One region of the Lysinibacillus sp. Ag94 genome, then DNA from elsewhere that is predicted to be linked to it. Evidence: predicted binding sites of a transcription regulator. Region 1 holds the regulator's gene; each other region holds the start of a gene.
The links. Region 1 encodes LexA, which represses DNA repair genes until DNA is damaged. Its sites were predicted from a motif close to CGAACATATGTTCG; they were not measured.

Region 1 (7,856 bases):
CCTTCCCTCAATTTTCAGAGCAATTTGCAAGCTTAATAGGACTTGCATTAAAGGAGGTTAACTGATGGTACCAGACATTAACCTCTTGCCGAATTTGGAAAAGAAGCATTCAACGCCTACTTTAATATATGTAGTATCTATTATTTTTATTGGTATGATAATAGGATATATGATTTTCTTGTTTTTCCAAGCAAAAAGTGATCTTACAAAATTAAATGCGCAGGAAGTAGAGCTTTCATCGCAACGCGAACAACTTCAAATAGAGTTAGATAGTAAGCAAAATGCGAATAAAGGCTCATTGGAGCAATCCGTACAATTTGTGGAAAAAGTATCCTATCCTGTGACACCTTTAATGGATGAAACGCAAGTATTATTACCAGAGCAAACGTATTTAAGGAACTATGTATTTGGTGAGAAAAATGTTGAAATTACGGCTGATTTTGAAACGATGTCAGCTATATCATCTTATTTAGAAAAGCTAACTGCAAGCCCTTATTTCAATGATATACAGGTCGATACTATTTCTAATTTTGATGTTGCTATTGCTATTGAGAACCAAGAGGAAAAAAGTGCTAAGAACAAGTTTAAGGAAGTACCACGTTATTCGGCAACTATTACATTAGGAATTGATTTTAAATTTCTCGCTGGAGGTAGAGAATCATGACAAGTAGTAAAAATTCAACGATTCTTATCTTAACAGCTTTAATTGCAGCCATTTTATTTGCGCTTTATTACTATATAGTAACACCTAAATTAGAAGAAGTGGATGCGAAAGAAAGCTCGAATATCGCGCTTCAACAAGAAGTATCTACAATTCAGGAGCAGATTGCTTTAATTGAAAAGAACGGTAAATCTAATCGTACAAGTAACTTAACATTACGTAAAAAAGTACCTCAAACTCGAGCGATTGACGAAGTAATTCGAAATATTGAAGAGATTGAAGTGGTGACAGGCACGCGGATAGAAGGTATGGACTTTAATAATTATGATTCGCTCGTAATGGAGTCAGCTATTACAGATCCTAACTCGTCAAATACTGAGGAACAGGCTGATACACAGCAATCTGCAGCTGAAGCGGATGAACAAGCTGTTGCTAAAAATGATGAAACACCTGAAGTGAAAGATAAAATACCAACTGCTACTCTCAATAAAGATTCCTTACCGAAGGAATTAAAACTCGTAACATTTGATATTGAAGTTGTCGCATTGGATAATAAAGCTATGGTTGAGTTTATAAAAGAAATTGAAAAAATTGATCGTGTGATGAAAATTGATGCGATCGATTTCACATTAACTGGTGAAGAAGCGAAATTCAAGGAAGACGCTGATACAACCTTAAAAGCAACTATACAAGTAACGACGTTTTATTATGAAGGACAACAATAATCTAGATGGCGCGCATACTTAAGTGTATGGGCGTCTATTAGTATAGGAGGACATAAAAATGGAAATCGCTTATACCATTACAGTTTTACTATTTGGGCTCGTTCTTGGCTCATTTTTTAATGTAGTTGGCTTACGTGTGCCTATGAAGGAGTCCATTGTGCGCCCACCCTCGCATTGTACTTCTTGTAAGAGACAGTTGACGGCGCTTGATTTGGTGCCTGTTTTGTCTTATTTATTTTTAGGTGGAAAATGCCGTAGCTGTGGGCAAAAAATTTCTTGGATTTATCCACTGATGGAACTTATTACAGGCCTATTATTTGCTTTTGCTTATTGGCAATTAGGCTTTAGTGCAGAATTATTTGTGGCGCTATTATTAATTTCATTAGTAGTCATTATTGTTGTATCGGATTTTGCGTATATGCTTATTCCCGATAAGGTGCTATTATTCTTTTTACCATTGCTAGTTTTTGGACGCGTGATCTCTCCGTTGTCTCCTTGGTGGGACAGTATAGTTGGTGCTGTCGTAGGTTTTGGCATATTATATTGTATAGCTGTTCTATCAAGAGGTGGAATGGGTGGTGGCGATATTAAATTATTCTTTTTACTTGGTCTCGTACTCGGGACAATACATACCATTTTGACGCTTTTTGTAGCGGCAGTAATTGGCATGATTGTTGGCATCGTTGTATTAAAGATACGTGGACAGGGAAGGAAAACGCCTATACCATTCGGACCTTCTATTGCTCTCGCAGCTATTATCATCTATTTCTATGGGGATGCGTTGATGAATTGGTATCTTGGGTTTTGGTAAGTAATCATTGACGGATTCTTTCATAGGCAGTGAATGCAAGCTAAAGATCATGGAGGGGATAGGATGAAACCAATTATCGGAATAACGGCTTTTGCGGAGGATGATTTGTCCTCAAGATTAAATGCTGCTTATAGCAAAAGTATAATGGAAGCAGGGGGAGTTCCACTAATAATTCCAATTGGTGTTGAAGAGGATGTAGCACAAATTTTATCGTTGACGGACGGATTATTACTATCCGGTGGCTATGATGTACATCCATTCCTCTTTGACGCAGAACCTACACCTAAATTAGGGAAGGTTCATCCTGAACGAGATGCAGTGGAGCTTGCTTTAATTAATGCAGCCTCTATTCGGAAAATGCCGATTCTTGGAATTTGTCGAGGGCTTCAAATCCTAAATGTTGCATTTGGAGGCACAGTCTATCAGGATATTGAAAGTGAGTATCATAGTAAAAAATTAATAAAGCATGTGCAACAAGCAGCAAGAGGTGTTACAACACATTATGTTAACCTATCACCTGATACATTATTAAAAACGATTATTGAGGAAGAAAAAATTGCTGTGAATTCATTTCATCATCAGGCAATAAACGTAGTAGCAGAAAAGCTGAAAGTGGTAGCAAAATCAAGTGATGGTATCGTTGAAGCGGTAGTGCATGATGATTTACCATTTTGTTTAGCAGTTCAATGGCATCCTGAAGAGTTAGCTATTGCAGGAGATGAAATATCAAAGAAACTATTTGCTGCATTTGTAAAGGCAAGTTTGAAATTTAAGGTAGAGGCATAAACTTTACTAAGATATCCTTGGTGATGAACATGAATACATTGCTAGGTATAAGGAATCCATTTTCAAGTGGGTTCTTTTTTAGTGATTAAAATAACACTCAAAAGATAAGAAAAAGAGGTATATGCCCATTTGTGAACATAATAACCTCCTTTTATACTTTAATATTGAGATACTTTTAATGTACACGACGATATAGACCTACAACATGCCCTAAAATAGAAACTTGATCTACGATAATTGGCTCCATTGTTGAGTTTTCAGGCTGTAAACGAAAATGACTTTTTTCCTTAAAGAAGCGCTTTACAGTTGCTTCATTCTCTTCAGTCATTGCTACGACAATATCACCATTATCAGCTGTTGCTTTTTGTTTAACAATAACTAGATCTCCGTCTAAAATGCCAGCTTCAATCATTGATTCACCCATAATTTCAAGCATAAATAATTGATCTTCACTTGTACCATAAATATCTGGGAGTGGGAAATATTCATCGATATTTTCAACAGCAGTTATTGGAGAACCTGCAGTAACCTTCCCAACTAATGGGACATGAATAACGTGTTGCTTTTGGATAGAATCCTCTGGCTCTAAAATTTCAATAGCACGTGGTTTAGTTGGATCGCGTCGAATCAAGCCTTTTTGTTCTAAACGAGCTAAATGCCCATGAACTGTTGAGCTTGAAGCAAGTCCAACTGCCTCCCCAATCTCACGTACAGATGGTGGATACCCCTTTGCTCGTACTTCTTCTTTAATGAACTCTAATATGGCCTCTTGTCTTTTCGAAACTTTTTTCATAATTGCTCACCTCTTTTTTTAATCATTTTACTAATTAGTAGTATAACAGAATGCGAACACTTAAGCAAACATAGGTTCGAAAAGTGTTTGACAAAAACGTTTGTTCGTATTAATATGAGAACATATATTCCGAACAAACATTCTAGAAAAGGGGTTTTAAACATGAACTGGTTAAAGAAAAATCCACATATTACAACTTTATTAGGAGCTTGTTTGCTTTTTGCGGCATACCTTTTTATAACAGATCCAGGCGATGTAACGTACACAGAAATTGAAATCGCACATGGTGATAGCTTATGGTCGTTAGCCGATCAATACCGTGGTAAAATGAAAACGGATGAATGGATTAAGCTTGTGAAAACAGAAAATGAATTATCGAACGCACAAATTATTGCAGGTAAATCCTTAGTGATTCCAGTAGTGGGTGACCCATCCCCTATAAATTCAATTGAAATTGCGAGAAACGACAAATGAAAATGAATCAACAATCGGCCGTTGTCTATTGCCGTGTGAGTACAGAAAAAGAGACACAAAGTTCCTCGTTAGAGCGTCAGCAGGAGGAGTTGATGCGCTATGCTAAAGAACAGGGCTACGAAGTTAAGCATGTTTTTAAGGACAAGCATAGTGGTTATGATGTGGAACGTGAAGGTTTACTAGAAATGCTTGATTTCATTAAAGAAAAAGAAATAGAAGCATTATTTGTACAGGATGAAACACGCTTAGGACGTGGAAATGCTCGAATGGCAGTATTGCATTTATTGCAGAAAACTGAAACTAATGTTTTTTCTATGCGAGACGAGGGACCTATACAATTAAATGAAATGGATACGATGCTCTTAGAAATTTTAGCAATCGTAGAGGAGTACCAGCGTAGAATCCATAATGCTAAAATACGACGTGGCATGCGTCGTGCCGTTGAAAATGGATATCGCCCTGAAAACAATTTATCTAACCGTGGAAATCCAAATGGTCAAGAACGTAAGGATGTTCCTATAGACGAAATTGTCAACCTACGTAATCGAGGCTTCACCTTTGAGGAAATCGCCATGACACTTAGAGGTTTAGGCTTTGAAGTAAGCAAAGCTACAGTCCATAGGAGATATCGGGAACATCAAGAGGGAAGCGGGCAAAATAAAGTAACGTATTAATCAGTGGGGTTTTTATCGTCCCGCTGATTTTTTAATTTTTAAAGGTTAAGTTCCAAAGTGACGGGTATACCCGATCAACAAATAGAATGAATAGTAAAAAAATAAGAGAAGTAGTGATTTCTACCTCTCTTTAGCGATTTTTTTGTTATGCCCTGTACCAATTTTCATCAAAAGAGAGCTGCAGGGCTTTACCCACAGTAATGCCAAATTGTATAAAACCTTTGCCTCTTGCAGTTATGATGTTGCCGTCTTGTACAACTAAGTCTTCAGAGAGATGACTAAGATCAAAGAAGCCCAGCTTATCCATACCTTCTGGAGATAATCCTACAGTATATTTTTTGTTCTTTAATACGCCTGCTTTTGCTAAAAGAGATGGCGTGCTAGAAATACTTGCAATGATAGCTCCTTTGGCATTTACATGACTAATAAAATCTATTAATTTTTGCTCATGTATTAATAAAGCTATATCCATACACCCTGGTAATATCAAGCTATCGATTTCGTCAAGATTAATATCACTTATTTGTGTATCTGCCATACAGGATAACCCAGATTCCCCTTTAATTTTTTCGCTGTTTAATCCAACAGTTATGACGGTTTATTTCCTTGCATTAATATAGATAATGCTACACTCAATTCATATTCACTAAATTGGGGATACAATAATACTGCGGTCTTTTTCATCTATATTTCTCCTCTAGAAATCGATAATCCCTAAAAGCATCTTATGCCCACTCTTCTTTTAAGACCGCATAGTAATATTCATCCCACCACTCATCTCCATTTGGTATGCATTTTTTAAAATAACCTTCGCGTCTCATGCCGATTTTCTCCATCACTCGATAGGATGGGATATTTTCTGGTTGGCATGTAGCAATAATTCTATGAAGTTGCATTTCTTTAAATCCGTAATTCAGCACAGCTTTTGCTGCTTCAGAGGCGTAGCCATTATTGTAATAGTTCGGATTCAATACCCAGCCAATTTCATATGTATGTTCACCAAAATATTGATGAAAAACAATATGACCAATGACAATATTGTCGCTTTTTAAAATAACAGGGAAGTATTTTGCCTGTTCACCGCTATTTTCAGATACGAACTTTTTAGCTTCTTCCTCATTAAAAACTCCCTCGGGAATATACTTCATTACATTTGGATTCGAAGTATATTCATAGACAGCTTGCCAATCTTGAATCTCAAATTCTCTTATTAAAAGTCTGTTCGTTTTGATAAACATTTCATTTTTCCTCATTTCACATTAGTTTTATTTTCTATTTATTTATCAGCTCATCAATCTTTTTATTCATTTTTTTCACTTCTGATTTGTTATATAAATAAAATAACACCCAAATTAGAGTAAATAGCAAAACACTAAAGAATAGCATTAACAAAGTTATTCCTATAGATGATGTGGGAAGCCAATTTAAAAATAGCGCAACAACAATAAAAGTACCTAAAGAAATTGCAAAATGGATAGCTGTTTGTAGTAAAAATGTTAAACGTTCTACTTGATAAATGTACGATGGTAATACACAAGCGAGTCCTACAATAATTGAACCAAGGGATTGTTGTATAAAGCCAGCCGTAATAGCTTCGAAAAAAATATCTCCAAAAATCCATGAACCGAAAAGATTAATAAAAACAAAAACTGTACAGCCCATACTTACACCAAACGCTACATTTTTAAAAAAATGCACCTAACTTAAACCCCCAAACGCTTTTTAAATTGCTTTCGATAATTACGAGTAATTACTTCATTAATTCCTAAAACTAGCTCAATTTCCATTGTTCCGTTAAATGAAGCTTCGATATTTTTAACTTTTGTTAGATTTATAATTGCAGATTTAGAAATCCGTATAAAATTATTCCCTAGTCGCTTCTCTAATTCATATAAAGGTTTATTCAATATGAGACGATTATTATCTTCATTATATAAAGCTAATTCTCTTCCTTCAGTTCGAATAACAATAATTGAATTTGGATCAATGATATATGTTTTATTATTTGCTAGCCCTGTTAAAATTTGTTCTTCTTTCTCTTTTTGTAATAAAGAAATAGCAGCTTGTATCGTAGGAGTAAGTTTTGCTGTACAAATTGTTACATGTGGCTCTTTATACTCTGAATCTATTTTCACCTCTATTTTCAGCTTTATCACCTCTCAAGAAAATTATAGCATATTCAGCGTTTTGGAAAATGCAGGTTATTATTCGAAAAAGGCATCTTACACAATCATAACAACATGTTACTCCAAACGTATTGTTGGGGTACATTTCGTTCGTTATATTGAGTTTAGGTAAATTAAAAGCTTTTAATATATTGCAAATGAAATAGAGATCTAAACAATATAGGGATATGAATTTTTTGAGTAATTGACTATTTAAGAATTTATTATTAGGAGGTTAGGGCTAATATGAATGAAATAACTACTTCAAGTGATAGAACTAAAACTGGTTGGATATTAGTAAGTATTGCAACTATGCTAACAGCTAGTATAATTTTTTGGTTCTATAATAATCCTGAAGGTTTTATTGAAAATGGAATTGGCTTTAGGACGGATGTATTTTCGAATATATTTATTTGGACTTTTACACTATTTATCATAACGGGATACGTTACATACACACTCAGTGCTATACCTTTTGTAAGAGCTCATTTATTTACTATTTCTTGGCTTAAAGTAATTGGAATATGGGCTGCCGTTGTGACAGGAATAGTAGAAGAAGTTGTTTTCAGACATATACTTATGGAATACCTATTAACAATTGCATTTTCAGACGTAGCACAAATATTTATTTCAGGGATACTCTTTGGAATTGCTCACGGTATGTGGGTACTTTTAAAAGGGGATTGGAAATTTGCATTACCTGCTATTATAAGTACAACAATATTAGGGAGTCTTCTCGCAACGCTTTATATTGTAGCTGGACGAAG
Region 2 (7,856 bases), 630 kb from region 1:
ATTCCAACTGGTACTGTCGTACAATGTCAGGCAGAACGTTCACAAATTAAAAACCGTGAAAAAGCAATGACAATGTTAAAAGGGAAACTCTATCAATTAGAGATCGATAAGCAGCAGGCACAGTTAGATGAAATCCGTGGTGAACAGAAGGAAATCGGCTGGGGCTCACAAATTCGTTCCTATGTATTCCATCCATATTCAATGGTGAAAGATCATCGTACAAATGAAGAAACAGGTAATGTAGGAGCGGTGATGGATGGTGACGTAGATCCATTCATTAATGCATATTTACGTTCAAAAATAGGCTAATGAAAGCCCCTCAGAGACACAATAAAATTGTGCTTTGAGGGGTTTTTTAGTTTCTAAATCAATTGTGCATCGGCATAATTGCATCCGGAATCGGTTTTGTGATATTCGCCGGAGGTTTATCAGCGGATGTTGCAACCCCCTCTGATAAGTGACTTAAAACCGTATTTATCTCACCCCTATAGAGGTAAGAGACTTCTCTACCTGTCGCTACGCTTTCGATCAAAAGACATTTTGCTGAGAGAAGTTAAAAAGGTGGATGATACGGAGCGTCTTGGCTAATCTCCTTGCGCTCATTCATGTAATGTTTATAGAGCATCGATGCATTGACAAATTGCTTGCTGATCGAAGCATATTGAATAGGCAGCTCAATCTGTTTATCATTTTTCAGTGTAACGATACAGCCCGTTTTACTTGCTACAATATTCGAAATGGCGTGAAGTCCAATCCAAATATTGTGGATAGAGTTTGGAGAATACGTTGGTAAAAAAATACAAGGATAACCATAATCATAAGCAACAACGATTGGGAGCTTATGTTGATTGCCGAAAAAGCGTTTGGCGGAATGTCTTGCTGCCTCATAGGTTGTGCCGAGTGAGATACAAGATTTTCGTAATATATGCATTGGTTTCCTCGTGACGATAAGCTCATTATGCTTATCAATGACCCGTGTGAAAATTTTAGAATCATACTGCATTGGCTGAAGTAGATAGGTGTTGAAAGACATTAAATACCCATTGATGTAGTTTGCCGACATCTATGTAAACCTCCCTTTTCTATTTGTTATTGAAGTGTAGAACATAAAATTGAATTCTGAAAGTATAGACAAAAGGAGAAAACCGTTGATATTTCAAGCTTTTGTATAGAGAAATTGCTTGAAATTGCACGAGATTAATAGTAAATCGGAGTGATTTTCGGTTCTTAAGCATTGCATTTTAACATCAATTTTCTTATAATTTAGAAAAGGATCGAGGTGAGATCGTTGGATAAATATTATTCGTATACAGATTTTCTAAAAGCCGTTGGTCAGTCAAAGAAAGTTGATGAGGCAGAGAAATTATTAAACGAGATTTATTTAGATTTATTTTTAAATCATATCCAGCGTATGCATCGTGAAGAGCAGCTCATGGTTCTGATAGATAGAGCACTCGATGAAAAAGATGAACATGCATTTCATCTATACGCAGCCGAACTAATAACCTTACACCAAGATGCAAGTGAATAATATGACGAGCCCGCTCTCCGCTTATTGGAGAGCGGGATTTTTTTGCTATTTTTGCGCCACTGATCAGGTTTACCGGTAATAACCCGAGATTCCCTCTAAGGTAATGCATTTACATTTTTCCATGTCGATTAGCTAACATTTGGAAAGGGTAATCTATTGATAGATAGGTTGTCATTAGTACATACGTTCTATCGCAATCACCTTAAATAGAGCAAACGGAAAATTTTTTACAAACATTCGTTCGTTAAATGTTCGAAATTTAAATTATGCTATGCTAAAATATATGTATCAAATTGGTAGGAAGGGACGGGGACATGTGTGCACACATTTGATTTACAAGCGCCATATACGCCTGGTGGAGATCAACCACAGGCAATTGCGGAATTAGTGGAGGGTGTACGTGCGGGTAAACGTCATCAAACGTTGCTCGGTGCAACAGGAACAGGAAAAACGTTTACGATTTCTAATGTCATTCAACAAGTAAAAAAACCGACACTTATTATGGCACATAATAAAACATTAGCAGGTCAATTATATAGTGAGTTTAAAGAGTTCTTCCCTAATAATGCAGTTGAATACTTTGTCAGCTACTATGATTACTTTCAGCCTGAGGCATATGTACCGCAGACGGATACTTACATCGAGAAAGATTCAAGCATTAATGATGAAATTGATAAGTTGCGTCACTCTGCAACATCTGCATTATTCGAGCGTGATGATGTCATTATTATAGCATCCGTGTCCTGTATATATGGTCTAGGTTCTCCAGAAGAATATCGTGAAATGGTCGTATCGGTGCGGACTGGAATGGAAATTGAACGTAATCAGTTGCTTCGAAAACTGGTCGATGTACAGTACGAGCGTAATGATGTGAGTTTTACACGTGGGACGTTTCGAGTGCGTGGCGATGTAGTGGAAATATTCCCTGCATCTCGTGATGAGCATTGTATTCGCGTGGAGTTTTTTGGGGACGAGATCGATCGAATTCGTGAGGTAGATGCGTTAACGGGTGAAATATTAGCGGACCGTGATCATGTAGCTATTTTCCCAGCATCCCACTTCGTTACACGAGAAGAAAAAATGCTAAAGGCCATTGAAAATATTGAAAAAGAGTTGGAGGAGCGTTTAACTCTTTTACGTGCGGAGGATAAATTGTTAGAGGCACAGCGTTTAGAGCAACGCACTCGCTACGATTTAGAAATGATGCGTGAAATGGGCTTTTGCTCAGGTATCGAAAACTACTCGCGTCATTTAACATTGCGTGAAGCGGGGGCAACTCCATATACGCTACTTGACTATTTCCCTGAGGATTTTTTACTTGTTGTCGATGAAAGTCACGTTACGTTACCACAGGTTAGAGGGATGTATAACGGTGACCAAGCACGTAAAGGTGTGCTAGTTGAGCATGGATTCCGTTTGCCATCAGCACTAGATAACCGCCCTTTACGTTTTGAAGAATATGAGAAACATATACATCAAGCTATTTATGTATCAGCAACACCTGGCCCGTATGAGCTTGAGCATTCTCCTGAAATGGTGCAGCAAATTATTCGTCCAACAGGGCTACTTGACCCACAAATTGACGTCCGTCCTATTGAAGGGCAAATAGATGATTTAATCGATGAGATTCAAGGTCGTATTGCTCGTGATGAACGAGTGCTTGTTACAACATTGACGAAAAAAATGTCAGAGGATTTAACGGCTTATTTGAAGGAAATGGGCTTAAAGGTGGAGTACTTGCATTCCGAGATTAAGACGCTAGAGCGCATTGAGATTATTCGCGAGCTTCGCAAAGGTACTTATGATGTTCTAATCGGCATTAACTTATTGCGAGAAGGGTTAGATATTCCTGAGGTTTCGCTTGTGGCGATTTTAGATGCTGACAAGGAAGGATTTTTACGTTCAGAGCGCTCACTCATTCAAACAATTGGACGTGCTGCACGTAATGCCAATGGTCATGTCATTATGTACGCGGATAATATGACGGATTCGATGAAAAAGGCGATTGAGGAAACGAAGCGTCGTCGAACATTGCAAATGGCATATAACGAAGAGCACGGCATTACACCGAAAACGATTGTTAAGAAAATTCCTGATGTTATTCGTGCGACACAGGTGGCAGAGGAAGAGGAGTCTTATGTAACGAAGGCAACAAAAGGGAAGAAGCTGACAAAGGCGGAAAGAGAGCAATTACTTGCAACGTTGGAAGTAGAAATGAAGGAAGCGGCAAAAGCACTCGATTTCGAACGTGCTGCTGAGCTGCGCGATACAATATTTGAATTGAAGGTAGAAGGGTGAATGGCTTGTGAAAAATACTGAAATTGTCGTGCAAGGTGCACGAGCTCATAATTTAAAAAATATCAATGTCACAATTCCGCGCGATCAATTAGTCGTGCTAACAGGGTTATCGGGCTCAGGGAAATCATCATTAGCGTTCGATACGATTTATGCTGAGGGCCAACGTCGTTATGTTGAATCCCTTTCAGCTTATGCCCGTCAATTCCTTGGTCAAATGGATAAACCAGATGTCGATGCAATAGAGGGATTATCTCCTGCTATTTCAATCGATCAAAAAACGACGAGCCGTAACCCACGTTCTACAGTTGGGACAGTAACGGAAATCTATGATTATTTACGTTTGCTATTTGCGCGCATCGGTAAGCCTATTTGTCCAAATCATGGTATTGAAATTACGTCCCAAACGATTGAGCAAATGGTCGATCGTTTAGTAACTTATCCGGAAAGAACGAAAATGCAGTTGCTTGCTCCGATGGTATCAGGGCGTAAGGGAACGCACGTAAAGCTACTGGAAGATTTAAAAAAGCAAGGCTTTGTTCGGGTACGTATCGACGGTGAGCTACGTGATTTAGATGATGCCATTGAACTTGATAAAAACAAAAAGCACTCAATAGAAGTAGTCATCGATCGTGTTGTGATGAAGGAAGGTGTCGCGGCACGTCTTAGTGATTCTTTAGAGACAGCATTACGTTTGGCTGATGGGCGTGTACTTGTCGATGTGATGGAACATGAGGAATTATTATTTAGTGAGCATCATGCTTGCCCTTTATGTGGATTTTCAATCGGGGAGCTAGAGCCTCGCATGTTTTCATTTAATAGCCCGTTTGGAGCTTGTCCAAGCTGTGATGGTTTAGGCTCAACACAAGAGGTAGATCTTGATTTAGTAGTGCCTGATTGGGACCGTAGTTTATTAGAGCATGCTATAGCACCGTGGGAACCAACAAGCTCTCAATACTATCCACAATTATTAAAGGCTGTGTGCGATCATTATGATATTCCAATGGACGTTCCAGTAAAGGATCTTCCGAAAGAAAAGATGGATAAAATTTTATATGGTTCTGGTAAAGATAAAATCCACTTCCATTATGAAAATGAGTTTGGCAATGTGCGAGATCAAATGATTGAATTTGAAGGTGTTGTCCGAAATGTGGAGCGCCGTTTCAAAGAGACAACGTCTGACTACGTGCGTGAACAAATGGAAAAATATATGGCGCAGCAAGCATGTCCATCTTGTAAAGGTTATCGCTTAAAGCCTGAAACATTAGCTGTAAAATTAGCAGATAAACATATTGGCGAAGTTACACAGTATTCGATTCAGGAAGCTGATACATTTTTCAAAGAGCTAGATTTATCAGAAAAGGATATGAAAATTGCTCGACTTGTTTTACGTGAAATTGAAGAACGACTGGGCTTCCTAGTCAATGTAGGGTTAGATTATTTAACGTTAAGTCGAGCAGCAGGGACACTTTCAGGTGGAGAAGCTCAACGCATTCGCCTTGCGACACAAATCGGGTCGCGTTTAACGGGCGTTCTCTATATTTTAGATGAGCCATCAATCGGCTTGCATCAACGTGATAATGACCGTCTTATTAGTACATTGCAAAATATGCGTGATATAGGCAATACGCTTATTGTTGTTGAACACGATGAAGATACAATGCTGGCGGCTGATTATCTCATTGATGTTGGTCCTGGTGCAGGTGTGCATGGTGGTCAAATTGTAGCGGCCGGGACACCCCAGGAAGTAATGGAACATGAAAAGTCATTAACAGGGCAATACTTAAGTGGCAAGAAATTTATTCCATTGCCAATTGAGCGACGCAAACCGAATGGGCGCAAATTATCGATTAAAGGTGCCAAGGAAAATAATCTTAGAAATGTAAAAGTTGATGTACCACTTGGCTTATTCGTTGCAGTGACAGGTGTTTCAGGGTCAGGGAAATCTACGCTTATTAATGAAATTTTATATAAGTCATTAGCTCAAAAGCTTAATCGTTCAAAAGTGAAGCCTGGTGAACATAAAGAAGTAACAGGGATAGATGAGCTCGAAAAGGTAATTGATATTGACCAATCACCAATCGGTCGTACACCTCGCTCTAATCCAGCTACGTATACAGGCGTTTTTGATGATATTCGAGATGTTTTTGCAACAACAAATGAAGCAAAGGTACGTGGCTATAAAAAAGGTCGCTTTAGCTTCAACGTTAAGGGAGGCCGCTGCGAGGCTTGTCGTGGTGATGGTATTATAAAAATTGAAATGCATTTCCTACCAGATGTTTACGTGCCGTGTGAAGTCTGTCATGGGAAGCGTTATAACCGTGAAACGCTTGAAGTGAAATATAAGGATAAGAGCATTGCAGATATTTTAGATATGACGATTGAAAATGCAGTAGTATTTTTCGAAAATATTCCGAAAATCCAGCGTAAGCTACAAACAATCGTGGATGTAGGATTAGGCTATATGAAATTAGGGCAGCCTGCTACAACGCTATCTGGTGGTGAGGCACAGCGTGTGAAATTAGCCTCTGAATTACACCGTCGTTCAACAGGTAAATCATTCTATATTTTAGATGAGCCGACTACAGGCTTACATGCGCATGATATTGCACGTTTACTCGTTGTTTTACAGCGTCTTGTAGAAAATGGCGATTCCGTGCTAGTAATCGAACATAATTTAGATGTCATCAAAACAGCAGACTACATTATCGATTTAGGGCCAGAAGGTGGCGATAAAGGTGGTACTATTGTTGCGACAGGTACACCAGAAGAGGTCGCTGAAGTAAGTGGCTCTTATACTGGGAAATATTTAAAACCGATCTTAACAAGAGATCGTCTACGTATGGAAGCTGTTTTAGCCAAAGCTTCTCAATAAAGTCCCAAAAAGTTCGCAAATTTCCTAAGGAGATTTGCGAATTTTTTTACGATAAGGGGCATACTGCGAAGGCGGATGTCGATAAAAATTAAAAGTTGGGTGATAAAACGTAAAAGTTAGTCGATAAACTTCAAAAGTTGGGTGATAAAACGTGAAAGTTAATCGATAAATTTTAAAAGTTGGATGACATTCTATTAAAACGTATGTCATGTGAATAAGTTGATTGGAGTGGAGGCTGGGCGACTCCTCGGGGATCAGCGTCACAGATGGTCTTGGAGCGAGCTTTGCGAGTGAAGCGGCTCATCGGACGCCCCAGGAAATCAACCCCACGCTATTGGTAACGAGCTTAAAAAAGATATATCTCCAATATTTTCATTTTTATGGTGAAACTTTTCACAAATTGAATCGTATAAATAATATAACGAACTGAGGGAGGCTATTTTATTATGCAAAATGAACGTCAACGAATTTTAGAACTTGTAGAAAAAGGAACAATTTCAGCGCAAGAGGCGATTACATTATTAGAAGCATTAGAGCAACCTAGCAAGTCCACTCAAAATGTTATGAATGATGTAGTAAATGAGGACCAGTATTCCGCTACAGAAAAAGAGTCAGTATTTAAAGATGAGAGTCAAAACGAACAACAATCGCAAAAAGACGAAGATTTCTCAAAATATTTCCAAGAAGAAATGCGAGATTTCCGTAAAGATTTATCACAAATTGGTTCACTCTTTATGGATATGATGAATACGGCAGTAAAAAAGGTTAAAGAATTTGATGTAACTTCTCCATTTGGTGATAAATTCGAGTTTACACATACGGAAGAAGTTTCAGCTGAACGTGTGGACAAAATAATTGCTGAATTACCGAATGGCAATTTTGCATTAGAAACTGCTGAAGGAGATAGCTTCCAAGTCATTTGCAAGGTAAAGGCACCTTTTGTTAATGATAGTGAAGAAGAAACGCGCGCTAACTTCCTAGAGCAATTCGTTGTCAAGGAAGATGGAGATTCACTACGAATTTTAAGTCAACTTAAGCTTGTTCAAGTAAATGTTAAAGTACTTGTTCCAAAGGATAAATTAGAAAAATTATCAGTTCGTTTAATGAACGGTAATGTTACTTTACAAGATACGGATTTCGAGCAATTAAAAATAA
Region 3 (7,856 bases), 100 kb from region 1:
TTGTAGGTGCACTTATTTTTATTATTGCTTCAACGACTGATTGGGTGGATGGTTATTATGCACGTAAGTACAATCTTGTGACAACATTTGGGAAATTTTTAGACCCACTTGCTGACAAGTTGCTAGTTTCAGCGGCTTTTATTTTAATGGTAGAGCTTGATATGGCGTCTGCATGGATAATAATCATTATTATTAGTCGTGAGTTTGCAGTTACTGGCCTGCGTTTAATATTGGCTGGTGAAGGAGAAGTTGTTGCGGCCAACCAGCTTGGCAAAATTAAAACATGGGCTCAAATTGTGGCCATCGGTGCAGCACTTTTACACAATACAATTTTTACGCTTATCGGTCTTCCATTCGATACAATTATGTTATATATTGCATTGTTCTTTACGCTATGGTCTGGATGGGATTATTTCTATCTAAATCGACGTGTCTTACTTGAGTCTAAATAAGAGAGGTCTTGAGGGTCATGAATGCTGAAATTCTTGCAGTTGGCTCAGAGTTATTGCTTGGTCAAATTTCGAACACAAATGCAAGATTTATTTCTAGTCAGTTGTCCGAGTTAGGAATAAATGTGTATTATCACACTGTTGTTGGAGATAATGCACAACGTTTGGAAGAAGCTATTTCCATTGCAGAGACTCGTGCTGATTTAATCATTTTCTCTGGTGGGCTTGGGCCTACAAAGGATGATTTAACAAAGGAAACGATTGCACGTCATCTTGACGTTTCTCTCGAAATGGATGATTTCGCACTGGCTAATATTGAGCAGTTTTTTGCACAACGAGGACGTCCAATGACGGATAATAATCGTAAGCAGGCTTTAATACTAGCGGGTAGTGAGGTGCTTGCAAACCATCACGGTATGGCACCTGGCATGATATTAACTAAGGATGAACGTACGTATATTTTACTGCCGGGGCCACCTAAAGAGCTTGAGCCAATGTTCCAGTTTGAAGCAAAGCCAAAGCTTGGTGCGATGTTAAACGCTGGAGGGGTAATTACATCGCATGTTATGCGGTTTTATGGAATTGGAGAGGCGGAGCTTGAGGTTCGTGTCCAACATATTTTAGATTCGCAAACAAATCCAACTGTTGCTCCACTTGCTTCTGACGGCGAGGTTACATTGCGTGTAACTGCTAAAGCAGAAACGGAGCAAGAAGCGCAGCATCTTATTGCCGCAAAGGTAACAGAGATTCAAGCGCTTGTTGGGAACTATCAATACGGTATAGATAATGATTCTCTTGCCTCTAAAACAGTAGAAATGTTACTAGACAATCAGTTAACAATTTCTGCAGCGGAAAGTTTAACAGCAGGATTATTTCAGTCAGAACTTGCTGAAATACCGGGTGTAGGGGATGCCCTTGTTGGTGGCGTTGTTACGTATACGGAAGAGGCTAAAATTAAGCAACTCGGTATTTCAAAGGAATTTTTAACTACACATGGGATTGTAAGCAGTGAATGTGCGGCGGCTATGGCTAGTGCTGTACGTAAAAAGTTTGATACGGATATTGGTATTGGATTAACAGGTGCGGCGGGTCCTACAGCCCATGATCATCAACCAGCGGGGACGGTTTGGATTGGTATTGCCATTGGTGATGAAAAACCAATAACGTATTTACTTCATTTATCAGGTATGCGGAATACAAATCGACTGCGCGCGGCGAAATTTACTTGTCATTATTTAATGCAACTTTTGGAAGAAAGAGGCTTTAAAAAACGTTAATGAATTTGCCCGGCATAATATAGGTTCATCACGAAAAGTTGCGGATGATTTTTGTCAAAACTTCTATTATGAAAATAAGTTAATTGGAGTGAAGGCTGAGCGCCCCCAGGAAGCTTTGCTCTGTAGCGGCAGCTATAAAGCGCCCAGCCGGAACGGAAATCAACCACATGTTTTGGTGATGGTCCATAATATAGTTGAAAATAGAAATTTGGGTAATGGAAAGTTACCCAAATTTTTATTTTGAAGAAAAAACGAATAAATGTTCGCTTTTTTCTTGCGTCTTCTCTTAAAAACAAGTATAGTAGAGATAGAGAAAAACAGTGAACAGTTTTCAAAGGAGGAAAATGAATGAGTGATCGTAAAGCTGCCTTAGAACAGGCGTTAAAACAAATTGAAAAGAATTTTGGTAAAGGTTCCATCATGAAACTTGGCGAAAAGACCGATTTAGAAATCGCTACATCTTCAAGTGGTTCGCTAGCACTTGATGCTGCATTAGGTGTTGGTGGATATCCACGTGGACGTATTATTGAAGTATATGGCCCAGAATCATCAGGTAAAACAACAGTTGCTCTTCATGCGATTGCAGAAGTGCAGGCAAACGGTGGACAAGCTGCATTTATCGATGCTGAGCATGCACTAGATCCAATTTACGCACAAAAATTGGGCGTCAATATTGATGAACTTCTATTATCTCAACCAGATACAGGAGAACAGGCGCTTGAAATCGCAGAAGCATTAGTGCGTAGTGGTGCTATCGATATCATCGTTATTGACTCCGTAGCAGCATTAGTTCCGAAAGCAGAAATTGAAGGAGATATGGGTGATTCGCACGTTGGTTTACAAGCCCGTTTAATGTCTCAGGCCTTACGTAAGCTTTCAGGTGCTATCAATAAATCAAAAACGATTGCCATTTTCATTAACCAAGTGCGTGAAAAAATTGGTGTTATGTTCGGAAACCCAGAAACAACACCTGGTGGACGTGCGCTTAAATTCTACAGCTCAGTACGTTTAGAGGTTCGTCGTGCGGAAGCTATTAAACAAGGCAATGACATTATGGGTAACCGTACAAAAATTAAAATTGTGAAAAACAAAGTAGCACCACCATTCCGTACAGCTGAAGTTGATATTATGTACGGTGAAGGGATTTCAAAAGAGGGCGAAACAGTTGATTTAGGTGTTGAACTAGACATCGTTCAAAAAAGCGGTTCTTGGTATGCTTACGGTGATGAGCGCCTAGGTCAAGGTCGTGAAAATGCTAAACAATATTTAAAAGAAAATCCAGCAGTACTAGACGACATCGCAAATAAAATCCGTGCTTCTTACGGTATTGCATCTTCATCTTACACAATTGCGGCGCATGATGAAGAGGAAGATATGGATGAGGAATTAAAGCTTCTTCTTGAAGATGAATAATATACATGCATTGTTCCCACTCTTTATAGTGAGAGCAATGCATTTTTTTATTTACGCAGACTGTAGAAGAACGTAGGTAATCCATATATTCTTCGAAAGTTGTGAATGACATTTTTGAAAAATAATTCCTATGTACTACTTCTACGGCATTCATGATAAAAGATAAAATAAGCGTTAGTGTAAAAAGTATTAGGTAATTAATTCTCCTAATGGATATGACTTACTTTTTTTCTTACGAGGGCGAACAGATGCCCTACTATCCTTGACAGAGCTTAAGGCTAGCTATACAATTAAAAATGTATAATTTCTGAATTATGACTTTAAATAGGCAGTACATTCTGACTTCATTAATAATGGCTTTTGAAGATCTATTAAATGAAGATGAAAACTTTGGCAGATGTCTATGATTATGCCAAGGCAAAATTGATGTATGCGCCGACTGAAACTGTAATACCCAAATAGCAAGAGGAGGTGTTCATATGGATGGAATTACTATCATCTCCGCTTTGCTTGGACTCATCGTTGGTGCCGCTGTTAGCTATATCTACATGAAAAAAGTGAATGACTCAAAAATCACTGGTGCTAAACATGTCGCTGAAACAATCGTTGAAGAAGGAAAACGAGAAGCGGAGGCATTGAAGAAAGAAGCACTACTTGAAGCCAAAGATGAAACTCACAAATTTCGTACTGAAGCAGAAAATGACATTCGTGAACGTCGTTCAGAACTTCAGAAACAAGAGAACCGTTTATTGCAAAGAGAAGAGAATCTTGATCGCAAAGATGATGCTCTAAATAAGAGAGAAGCAGGTTTAGAGCGTAAAGAACAAGCTCTAAGCGAAAGACAACAGCATATTGAACAGATGGAAAGCAAAGTGGACGAGCTCGTTGCCTCGCAAAAATCAGAGCTAGAGCGAATTTCTGCTTTAACTAGAGATGAAGCAAAAGCTATTATCTTAGGAGAAGTAGAAAAAGAGCTAACAACTGATATTGCTGTGATGACGAAGGAAGCTGAGACACGTGCGAAGGAAGAATCAGATAAAAAAGCACGTGAAATTTTATCACTGGCATTGCAACGTTTTGCAGCAGATCATGTTGCTGAAACAACAGTATCTGTCGTGAACTTGCCAAATGATGAAATGAAAGGTCGTATTATTGGTCGTGAAGGTCGTAACATCCGAACTTTGGAAACGTTAACAGGTATAGATTTAATAATTGATGATACTCCAGAGGCGGTTATTTTATCAGGCTTTGATCCGATTCGTCGTGAAACGGCTCGACTTGCACTTGAAAAACTTGTACAGGATGGCCGCATTCACCCTGCTCGAATTGAGGAAATGGTGGAAAAATCTCGTCGTGAAGTGGATGAACAAATCCGCGAAACAGGTGAGCAGACAACATTTGAAATTGGCATTCATAATTTACATCCAGATTTAATGAAGATTTTAGGCCGCATGAAATATCGTACAAGTTATGGACAAAACGTTCTAAAACATTCCATTGAGGTCGCATATTTAGCAGGCTTACTCGCTGCTGAACTTGGTGAAGATGTAGCATTAGCTCGCCGAGCAGGCTTATTACATGATATTGGTAAGGCAATTGACCATGAAGTTGAAGGTAGCCATGTCGAAATCGGTGTGGAATTGGCCACAAAATACAAGGAACATCCGGTCGTTATAAACAGTATTGCTTCCCACCATGGTGATACAGAAGCAACATCTGTCATCGCGGTATTAGTGGCTGCAGCTGATGCATTATCAGCAGCTCGTCCAGGTGCTCGAAGTGAGACGCTTGAAAACTATATCCGCAGACTTGAAAAGTTAGAGGAAATTTCTGAAAGCTATGATGGCGTAGAAAAATCCTTTGCGATTCAGGCTGGTCGTGAAATCCGTATAATTGTACAACCAGAAAAAATTGATGACTTAGCTTCACATCGCTTAGCGAGAGATATCCGTAAGCGAATTGAAGAAGAACTTGATTATCCAGGTCATATTAAAGTAACGGTTATTCGTGAAACACGTGCCGTGGAATATGCGAAATAAAATCATTAATAGATTTTATGTCAAAAGAAAGAATAGAATTTTCGAGTCGATATGCTAGGTAGGTATTTGCACTAGATAATTACAGGAAAACTGTCGCGAATTGCGGGCTCGAAATATTTTAAAACTTTAGCAATAATAAGTTATTTTCGTGAAAAGTTAGGCAACTTCTTGTTCGGTTTCGAACAAAGAGTTGCCTATTTTTATTTGCTCTTTAGTTAGCCAATAACCACTTCTTTAATAGTACTCATAATATTTATAGATTTAGCATAATAAAGTATTGGACCTTTTTCTAATTAGGAAGGAGGATATTGATGGTTGATATGCATAGTCATATTTTATGGAACGTGGATGATGGGCCAAAAACGATGGCGGATACTATGCGATTGTTTGAACAAGCGGTAAAAGAAGGAGTTACAAAAATAATAGCCACTCCCCATTGCTATCACCCACAATATCATGCAAATTATAGCACAGTGAGAAATCAAATCCACTTATTACAATCTGAACTCATAAAAAAAAGTATTCCACTAACACTTTTTACCGGACATGAAGTACGATTATCAGAAAAAATCATGCCACTTTATAAAACAAATCAAATTCACACATTAGCATGCTCTAATTATATGTTGTTAGAATTACCATCCTATACTGTACCTGCTTATACAATAAAAATTATTCGTGCATTACTGTCTGAAGGAATTACCCCGATTATTGCGCATCCAGAACGAAATAAAGCCATTGTTGAAAGACCTGTTTACTTAGAACGATTAATTTGCGAAGGAGCAAAAGCACAAATAACTGCTGGTAGCTTAGCTGGTTATTTTGGTCGCACAATACAAAAGCGCTCACTTGAGCTAGTAAGAGCTAATTTAGTTCATACGTATGGATCGGATGTTCACAATCTATTATCTCGACCATTTTTTTTTGAAGCAGGGCTTTGTTATTTAGAAAAGAAAAAAGAGTTAGATGCCATTGATGTATTGCTGGAAAATAATGTACGAATAATTGAAAACCAGCCTTTTGTTATACAAGAACATTGTAAAATCGAAGTGACGAAATGGTGGAAGATTTTTTAGGATTAAGCGAAGGACTGTACTTATCTTGAGAAATATATAAGGGAAAAATACGGAAAGCTTTAATGTCAGTATTGAAATCATTGACGGTAAATAAAGATTACTTTGTTCAGATGGGTGTTGTCGACACCATTTGGAGCTAGGAATCCATGCGACAACTGTAAACTTCTCTGTCGATTTACATGCCATTGGAATTATTGAATGAACAGAAGGTGTCATATTGAGTATAGTAGAAGATCGTTACAGGCAATGGATAGAGGAGGCTGTTCCTTCTTATTTAAAAGAAGAACTACTAGCCATTGTAAATGATACAACACAAATTGAAGATCGATTTTACCAATACCTACAATTTGGTACAGCAGGTATGCGTGGTCTGTTAGGGGCAGGTACAAATCGGATGAATATCTATACAATTCGCAGAGCTGCATACGGCCTAGCGAAGTATATCACAGAAAACGGGGAAATAGCCAAACAGCGTGGTGTTGTCATTGCCTATGATACACGGCATTTCTCAAAGGATTTTGCTATTGAAACAGCTCAAGTTCTGGGGGCATTAGGGGTGAAAGTATTCGTATTGCGCGATGCACGCCCAACACCTGAATTATCTTTTGCGGTAAGGTATTTAAACGCTTTTGCAGGTGTGGTCATTACCGCTAGCCACAATCCAAAACAATATAATGGTTTTAAAGTTTATGGGGAGGACGGGGCGCAACTGACGCCATCTGCCATTCAAACTATCGTTGAAAAATTCGATGATATCCAAAATGTTTTTGACATTCCAACAACATCATGGCACACATTAGAGCAGCATCGAACTGTAGAATGGCTGTTACTTAATATTGACCAAGCATATCAAGAAAAATTACTCGGTTTAAAACAACGTACCAATATCGACTTCACGATACCAATTGTATACTCACCTCTTCATGGTGCAGGTCTAATATCGGTACAACAAGGTTTACAAGCATTTGGTTTTACGAATGTCCATATTGTCGAACAGCAATCCGTACAAGATGGAGATTTTCCAACGGTTCCTTATCCAAACCCAGAGGAAGCAGCAGCCTTTACGTATGCAATACAAAAAGGGTATGAAACAGGTGCACAAATACTATTAGCAACCGACCCAGATGCCGATCGATTAGGTGTGGCAGTAATAACAGAGGGTGGTTATCAATTATTAACAGGTAATCAGCTAGGTGCACTTATCTTACAGTATTTGCTTGAGGCGAAAAAAGAAAAAAATGAGCTACCTGAAAACGGCGTATTACTCAAAACAATTGTTACCTCTGAACTTGGTGCAGTAATTGCTCAACAATACGGAGTTGAAACTGTGAACACACTGACAGGTTTTAAATATATTGCAGAAAAGATTGCTGAGTATGACCAATCAAAGGAAAAAACATATCTATTTGGTTATGAAGAAAGTTATGGCTATTTGGTCCAAAGCTTTGTGCGAGATAAAGATGCGGTCCAAGTTGCATTGGTAGTAGCCGAGATGGCGGCTTACTACGCAACAAAACAACAAACGTTATTAGATGTTTTAGACAGTTTATTTAATCAATATGGCTATTATGAAGAAATATTACAGTCCAAAACATTTGAAGG
Region 4 (7,856 bases), 2.1 Mb from region 1:
ATAATAAAGCAGGTTGGGTTTATAGCTTTTATGGTACTTTTTCAAATAAAGAAAAACCGACATCAAAATCTGCTTCTTCTTCCTCAGAGCTTGAATCTGTCACAATCATTTATAATGGGACAAACCTACGAACAGATTCAACAACAACTGCTGATGTTGTTGCACGTGTAGATGCTGGTGAAACCTACCCTATTGTAGGCGCTAAAAATGATTTTTATGAAATACAAGTAGATGACAAAACGGCATTTGTGGCGAACTGGGTCGTTACTACTACTTCGTCGAGCAAAGCCACTACTGCTAGTAAAAAAGATAAATCTGCACCACGCAAGAAAGGCACTTTAAATGGGCTAACGATCGTTGTAGATGCTGGACATGGAGGAAATGATCACGGCACGACCGGACAACGAGGCACAAATGAGAAGGAAATTACATTGAAAACGGCATCTCTTCTTGCTTCAAAGTTGAGTGCTGCTGGGGCAAATGTTGTCATGACTAGAGAATCTGATGAATATGTTGCACTTCGTAAACGCGTATCAATTGCGCACCAGTATGAGGCAGATGCTTTTATAAGTATTCATTATGATGCAACAGACGATAGCTCCATTAATGGCTTTACCTCATATTATATGAATAGTAATCAACAAGGTCTTGCAGAGGCAATAAATAAAGGACTTTCCAATAAAATCGATTTAAAGAATCGTGGAACCCAACAAGGAAATTATTTAGTTTTACGAGAAAATCGTCAACAAGCTGCTCTCATTGAGCTAGGCTACTTAAGTAATGGTAGTGAGGAACGTGTTATTACAAGTGCTAAATTCCGTGAACAAGCTACTCTCGGTATCTACCAAGGTATTTTAAATTACTTTAACGAAGTGCAATAAAAATCCATTATACTTTTTGCATGAGATAAATAAGCTGCAAAGGACAGTAGATTCGTACTTCCCTTGCAGCTTATTTATTTTTTACTAGTTCATTAAGAGTATATGACTCTTCCTTGATAGAAGCATTAGTTAATGGAACTGAATCAATTCAAGTTATGTTTATCTTCAGTACTCAAGTACTTACACTTGCTAAAACGAAAAAAGGCCTCCAACTCATAGTCTAAGAGTATAGAGGTCCTTTATGCGCTTATTTTTTCATTGTTGCTAGCGTAACCCATACAATTTCCCTCATACTAATGAATAATGGCGTACGGTTAACCTCTAAAACAATATCATCAGGTAATACAGAGATTAATTTTCCTTGCTGAATATTTTTCTTCGTTTGCACTACAATTACCTGACCAATCATCATATTAAGAGTTTCATATAAATATGGATTTGATATGCTTCCTACCTGCGTCATTCTTAAGACACTTCCTTCCTACAAAACTAACCATACTATTTAATGTATGAAGGAATCATAGGAAATGTACCATTTATTTAGATTCAAGAAGTATGGTGATAGGGCCATCATTTGTCAGTGCAACATCCATCATTGCACCAAAAATTCCTTTTTCCACATGTAAACCGTGTCCACATAAGGCATTATTAAAAGCCTCCCATAACGGTTCTGCAACTTCTGGTCTTGCTGCACTCGTAAAACTTGGGCGATTCCCCTTTTTCGCATCTCCATACAATGTAAATTGTGAGACGGATAGAATAGCTCCTCCATGCTCTAAAATAGAATGATTCATTTTACCATCAGCATCTTCCCAAAGGCGGAGATTTGCTACTTTTTTCGCTAAATAATCAACATCCTCTTGCGTATCCCCGTGTGTAATGCCAACAAGAAGAACATAACCGCTATCAATAGCTCCCGTTACTTTTCCGTCAACCGTAACAGAGGCTGCTTTACTACGTTGTAAAACTACTTTCATTTTTTAAAACCTCAATTCTCCTATTGTATGCAACAAAAAGTACATAACAAAGTTGCTTCTGCCTAACTAACGAATTAGTTAATAACACGTTGTACTGAATAGATATCAGGTGTTTGCTTAATACGTTCCACTACTTTATGCAAATGCGAAATATTTGAAATTGAAATTGTTAAATGAATCGTTGCCATTTTATCACGATCTGCACGACCACTCACTGCTAAAATATTCGTTTTTGTTTCGCTAACAATTTGCATGATTTCATTTAAAATTCCTGGTCTATCGAAAGCTGACACTTCAATATCGACAGGGTATTCTTTTTTCTCTGGAGTAAGCCCATGTTCCCATTCAACTTCTATTAAGCGCTCCTGCTCATCATCAACTTGAATATTTGGACAGTCAGCACGGTGCACTGAAACACCTCTTCCTTTCGTAATGAAGCCTACAATTTCATCTCCAGGAACTGGCGTACAGCAACGGGAAAGTCGAATTAGCATATTGTCGATATCTTTTACGATAACACCCGATTCCGTACGTTTTTGCGGAATAGGATTTTTCATTTTTTGCTCAATTTTCTCAAGTGCTTCTTCCTGTTCACGCTCTTTGCGGCGCTTTTCCGCTAGACGATTAGCAACTTGCTGAGCTGTAATTCCATTCACGCCGACAGCAGCATATAAATCTTCTTCATTTGTGTAGTTAAATTTTTCACATACTCGCTTCAAATTGTCCGCTGACATTGTTTCTTTTACATCAAAACCTTGAGCACGGATTTCCTTTTCTATCATCTCTTTACCTTTGATGATATTTTCCTCACGAAGATGACGTTTGAAAAATTGCTTTATTTTATTTTTCGCCTGAGAAGATTGAGCTATTTTCAGCCAATCACGACTCGGACCAAATGATTGCTTAGACGTTAAAATTTCAATAATATCTCCCGTTTTCAACGGTGTATCGAGCGGTACCATTTTACCATTAATTTTCGCGCCAATTGTACGATTTCCAACTTCTGAATGCACACGGTATGCGAAGTCGATAGGTACAGAGCCTGCTGGTAATTCAATGACATCTCCTTCAGGCGTGAAGACATAGACCATATCAGAAAATAAATCAAATTTTAAAGATTCCATAAACTCTTCAGCATTAGAAGATTCATTTTGGAATTCTAAAATTTCTCGGAACCACGTTAATTTTTGGTCGACATTTTGTTTTTCATTATCAACTTTTTTACCTTCCTTATACGCCCAATGCGCTGCAATCCCGTACTCGGCAATTTTATGCATTTCCTTCGTACGAATTTGAACTTCTAGCGGGTCACCATAAGGACCAATTACTGTTGTATGCAGGGATTGATATAGATTTTGTTTTGGCATCGCAATATAATCTTTAAAACGCCCTGGCATTGGCTTCCATAATGTATGCACAATCCCAAGTACGGCATAGCAATCTTTAATACTATCGACAAGTACACGAATGGCTAATAAATCATAAATCTCGTTGAATTGTTTCTTTTGTAACACCATCTTACGATAAATACTGTAAATATGTTTTGGGCGACCATAAATATCTGCTTCAATTTCAACATCTGTAAGCTGTGACTTCATCTCACCCATTACATTATCTAAATATGCCTCACGCTCATCACGTTTTTTCTTCATAAGACTGACAATGCGATAATATTGCTGTGGATTTAAATAACGAAGTGCCGTATCCTCAAGCTCCCATTTAACAGTCGAAATCCCAAGACGATGCGCAAGTGGTGCAAAAATTTCAAGCGTTTCTTTTGAAATACGGCGTTGTTTTTCGGCAGGTAAATGCTTTAACGTGCGCATATTATGTAGGCGGTCTGCCAGTTTAATCAAAATGACACGAATATCCTGCGCCATCGCAACAAACATTTTTCGATGATTTTCTGCTTGTTGCGCTTCTTTAGATAAATATTTAATTTTCCCTAGCTTTGTTACACCGTCTACAAGCACCGCAACCTCTTCGCCGAATTCACGAACCAAATCGTCACGCGTAAAATCCGTATCCTCAACAACATCATGCAAAAAACCAGCCGCAACTGTTGCAGGATCCATTTGCAATTCAGCTAAAATACCAGCTACTTGCACAGGATGAATAATATACGGTTCACCCGAGCTTCGGAATTGCTCAATATGGGCATCCCTTGCTAATTCATATGCTTTTTTCACGAATGCGACATTTTCCTCATTCATGTAGGATTTGACTAACTCAAAAACGTCCTCGGGAGTCAAAATTTGCTCTTTCGCCATAACATGTCCACCTTGCTCGTCAAATTTTTCAGATTAGATATAAACTTAATTGTATAAAATATTATGGGCTATTGTAAAGTAACTGTGTCATTTTGTTTAGTTATTCTCGTGAACAATGTGAGAAATGGGAAATATATTCTAGGAAATGAATAAAAAGACCCTTTGCGAATGCAATATTCCGCAAAGGGTCTCTTTCTATATCCATAGGTTATTTACTTAATTTATTATACGCTACAGCAATTTTTGACCCAACTACCGCATTATTTTTTACTAATGCAATATTGGCATCAAGGCTTTTACCTTCTGTTAATTCTTTCACTTTTCCAAGTAAGAATGGTGTCACGTTTTTACCGTGAATACCGTTTTCTTCTGCTTCTACTAAAGCTTTTTCAATGATTCCTGTAATGAATGCATTCTCAAGAGCTTCAGTCTCTGGAATTGGATTAGCAATAACAGCTCCACCTTTTAAGCCTAATTGCCATTTGGCACGTAGCATTTCTGCCACTTCTTCTGGCGTATCAATCTTGAAGTTTACAGCAAAACCACTTTGGCGTGTATAGAATGCTGGTAGCTCATCTGTACCGTATCCAACAACTGGTACACCTTTTGTTTCAAGATATTCTAAAGTTAAACCAATATCTAAAATTGACTTAGCCCCCGCACAAATTACAGCAACATTTGTTTGCGCTAATTCTTCTAAATCCGCTGAAATATCCATTGTTGTTTCTGCACCACGGTGTACGCCACCGATACCGCCAGTTACAAAAATTTCAATATTAGCTAGCTCAGCACAAATCATTGTTGCTGCTACAGTCGTCGCTCCTAATTTTTTGGTTGCTAAAAGATAGCCTAAGTCACGACGAGATGCTTTTGCTACGCCTTGAGCATTACCGAACATTTCAAGTTCTTCATCTGATAAACCAATTTTAATTTTACCATCGATTAAAGCAATTGTTGCTGGTACTGCACCATTATCACGAATAATTTGTTCTACTTCACGTGCTGTTTGAACATTTTGTGGATAGGGCATTCCGTGAGAAATAATTGTTGATTCTAATGCTACGATTGGTAAGCCTTTTGCTTGTCCTGCTTTTACTTCTTCTGATAATACGATGAATTCTTTCATGTTGTTATTCCTCCATTTCACTGTTTAACAAATCAACTGATAGCTCAGGTCTTACTGTATATGGGGATGCAAGCGTATTTTTGGCATTCGTTAAGCCTGCGTCAATACATGTTGCAAAGGATTGCCCAGTAAGCCAGCTGTGGATTACTGCACTTACAAAGGCGTCCCCGGCACCTGTTACATCTTCAATTTTTTCTATAGCTTTCGCCGCGTAATTGCTTGGCTTCGTTGTAACGGAAGCTGCATACACACCCTTGCTACCCGCTGTAATAATTACGTGGTCAGCACCTAATGTAAGAAGTTGCTGTAAAGCCTTTTCATAATGCACAGAGTTTTCGATTTTATGACCAACAATCGTCTCTGCCTCATCTGTGTTACAAATAAACCATGTTACACCTTGCAACGTATCAGGTAATCGATTCATTTTTGGCGAAGATACCGGTACGATGACAAACGGAATGTCACGGGCAATTGCAACCTGCTGTATGTAAGCCACTGTTTCCTTTGGACAGTTCAAGTCCATAATAAAGCAGCCTGCGTTCATGAGCATTGCCTCATGTTTTTTTAGCAAACTTGGCAATAAAAGATCATATACTTCCATATTTGCTACCGCTAATGCTAGCTCGCCCTGCTCATCCATAATCGCGGTATAGGAACCAGTCGAAGCGTCTGGTAACTGCTCTACATACCTTAAATTCATAAATGGCTCCGAAGCTTCTTGGATCACTTGCCAATCAGCATCTTTACCGGCAGTAGTCAGCAATGTTACTTGATGATTTAATCTGCCTAAGTTTTCAGCAATGTTTCGTCCAACACCCCCTACACTAAATGAAGAGCTTGCAGGATTAGATGTACCGAACTGGACATTCCCCTTCACATGAAATTTTCGGTCAAGATTTGCTCCACCGATACAAATGATTTCATTTTCCTCAGGTAAAATATACGCACGGCCTACAATTTTCCCCTGTTTCGTCAAGCTCGATACTAAATTAGCAAGGACTGGTCGAGACAGATTCATCTTATCGGCCATCTCTTGTTGAGACATAAACGGATTCTGGCGAATTAATGCAAGGACCGCCTGTTCTCTTTCATTCATAGCATCACCTTTTGTTATATTTGTTTACATTATAAACTTTTGTTTGGATGATGTCAAAAAATTTTTAATGAAAAAAGTTGAAACCAATATGATATTGGCTTCAACTTCATGTTGTGATAGCTATTGCTTCAATGAAATTAAGGTGTCAGGTAGTGCGAAAACGAAGCTGTTACGATGCAACAGCAACAAATGTTTTCTATACGTGAAATCAATAGCTGCGGAAATTCGGGTTTTGCTCCGTTCTTTGCTCCGTTAGCGGCGAATATCAATATTAGCTGACAAAATTTTGAGAACCGACGATAGTGAAGAGTATCGCCCTAAGCAAAGCCAGTAGCTAGTTCAAAACATGATGGGGCGTTTGTTTTTTCACGATGATGACAAATAAACTTGCCAATGCACAGAACATTCCAGCAAGGAAAAAGGCCCAAGTATATGAATTGAAAAACTTATAAATGAGGCCTCCACCATAGGCAGCAACTGCAGCTCCTGCTTGATGTGATGCGAAAATCCACCCATAAATAATGCCACTTTTATTCGTACCAAAAATTTGTCTAGAAATACTAATCGTTGGAGGTACTGTAGCAATCCAATCTAATCCATAAAATATTGTAAAGATTGTCAGTAAAGTTAGCGACCCTTGCGTTAATGCATACGGGAGTAAAAGCAGAGACATTCCTCTTAAAAGGTAATACCAAAACAATAACCATCGATTATCAAAACGATCAGACAGCCACCCGGATAAAGTAGTACCTACAAGGTTAAACACTCCCATAAAAGAAAGAAAGGATGCAGCGGTTACTAAAGGGACACCAAAGCTAATACAGTAAGAAACAAAATGAGTACCAACTAACCCACTGGTTGAAAGTCCACAAATAAAAAAACTTCCCGCTAATAGCCAAAATTCTTTCTTCCTTATTGCCTCAAATAAACCATTAAAAGCAATACTAATCGGATTTTTCTTATGATTCACTTGTTGCACTTCTAGATCTTCTTCCAGTCCATAAGGAAGAATCCCTATATCCTGTGGTTTATTTTTCATAAATATTGAAATGATGATGAACATAACAATACTTAGAATAAGCATTAAACCAATCGCCCATCGCCAAGAATGATTTTCAATAATAATCGCCAATAATGGTAAGAGAATTAACTGCCCTGTTGCAGTACTCGCCGTTAAAATCCCTACTGCCAATCCTCTACTTTTCACAAACCAATGATTAGCTACATAAGGACTTAACACCGTTAAAAAAAGACTTGCTCCTAAACCAATAATACCGCCCCATATAACGATTAACTGCCATGATTGAGTCATGAAAAGCGTAAGCATCATGCCAATAAATAATGTAGCCATTGCACCTAGCATCATTTTCTTTAATCCCGCTATTTCTAGTAACGCCGCCATAAACGGACCCGAAAAACCATATAAAAATAGACTCACTGCAAAAGCTAAAGCAATTATAGATCGATCCCAATTAAATTCTTTTTCAAAGGAGTCTATAAAAACTC

Region 2: uvrB (excinuclease ABC subunit UvrB) is a predicted target of LexA. The motif match lies at 1,762-1,775, and genes of this name have one in related genera.
Region 3: recA (recombinase RecA) is a predicted target of LexA. The motif match lies at 1,979-1,992, and genes of this name have one in related genera.
Region 4: MY533_RS15450 (carbohydrate kinase) is a predicted target of LexA. The motif match lies at 6,383-6,396, and genes of this name have one in related genera.

What each region holds. Positions count from the first base shown of each region.
Region 1 is NZ_CP096780.1:1,227,419-1,235,274, forward strand. It holds gene pilM (type IV pilus biogenesis protein PilM) at 1-65, shown strand, start outside; gene MY533_RS05420 (PilN domain-containing protein) at 65-664, shown strand; gene MY533_RS05425 (potassium transporter) at 661-1,386, shown strand; gene MY533_RS05430 (prepilin peptidase) at 1,445-2,197, shown strand; gene MY533_RS05435 (gamma-glutamyl-gamma-aminobutyrate hydrolase family protein) at 2,261-2,983, shown strand; gene lexA (transcriptional repressor LexA) at 3,159-3,776, opposite strand; gene MY533_RS05445 (cell division suppressor protein YneA) at 3,939-4,250, shown strand; gene MY533_RS05450 (YneB family resolvase-like protein) at 4,247-4,924, shown strand; gene MY533_RS05455 (DJ-1/PfpI family protein) at 5,070-5,462, opposite strand; gene MY533_RS05460 (GNAT family N-acetyltransferase) at 5,650-6,162, opposite strand; gene MY533_RS05465 (DUF3021 domain-containing protein) at 6,197-6,622, opposite strand; gene MY533_RS05470 (LytTR family DNA-binding domain-containing protein) at 6,628-7,059, opposite strand; gene MY533_RS05475 (CPBP family intramembrane glutamic endopeptidase) at 7,336-7,856, shown strand, end outside.
Region 2 is NZ_CP096780.1:593,751-601,606, forward strand. It holds one part of gene prfB (peptide chain release factor 2) at 1-309, shown strand, start outside; gene MY533_RS02615 (competence protein ComK) at 554-1,063, opposite strand; gene MY533_RS02620 (IDEAL domain-containing protein) at 1,289-1,531, shown strand; gene uvrB (excinuclease ABC subunit UvrB) at 1,850-3,829, shown strand; gene uvrA (excinuclease ABC subunit UvrA) at 3,837-6,701, shown strand; gene MY533_RS02635 (DUF4097 family beta strand repeat-containing protein) at 7,148-7,856, shown strand, end outside.
Region 3 is NZ_CP096780.1:1,123,723-1,131,578, forward strand. It holds gene pgsA (CDP-diacylglycerol--glycerol-3-phosphate 3-phosphatidyltransferase) at 1-452, shown strand, start outside; gene MY533_RS04995 (competence/damage-inducible protein A) at 470-1,726, shown strand; gene recA (recombinase RecA) at 2,075-3,139, shown strand; gene rny (ribonuclease Y) at 3,619-5,178, shown strand; gene MY533_RS05010 (tyrosine-protein phosphatase) at 5,490-6,254, shown strand; gene MY533_RS05015 (phospho-sugar mutase) at 6,472-7,856, shown strand, end outside.
Region 4 is NZ_CP096780.1:3,327,844-3,335,699, forward strand. It holds gene MY533_RS15425 (N-acetylmuramoyl-L-alanine amidase family protein) at 1-881, shown strand, start outside; gene MY533_RS15430 (DUF2642 domain-containing protein) at 1,129-1,344, opposite strand; gene dtd (D-aminoacyl-tRNA deacylase) at 1,418-1,858, opposite strand; gene MY533_RS15440 (RelA/SpoT family protein) at 1,933-4,128, opposite strand; gene MY533_RS15445 (pseudouridine-5'-phosphate glycosidase) at 4,337-5,254, opposite strand; gene MY533_RS15450 (carbohydrate kinase) at 5,259-6,350, opposite strand; gene MY533_RS15455 (MFS transporter) at 6,685-7,856, opposite strand, start outside.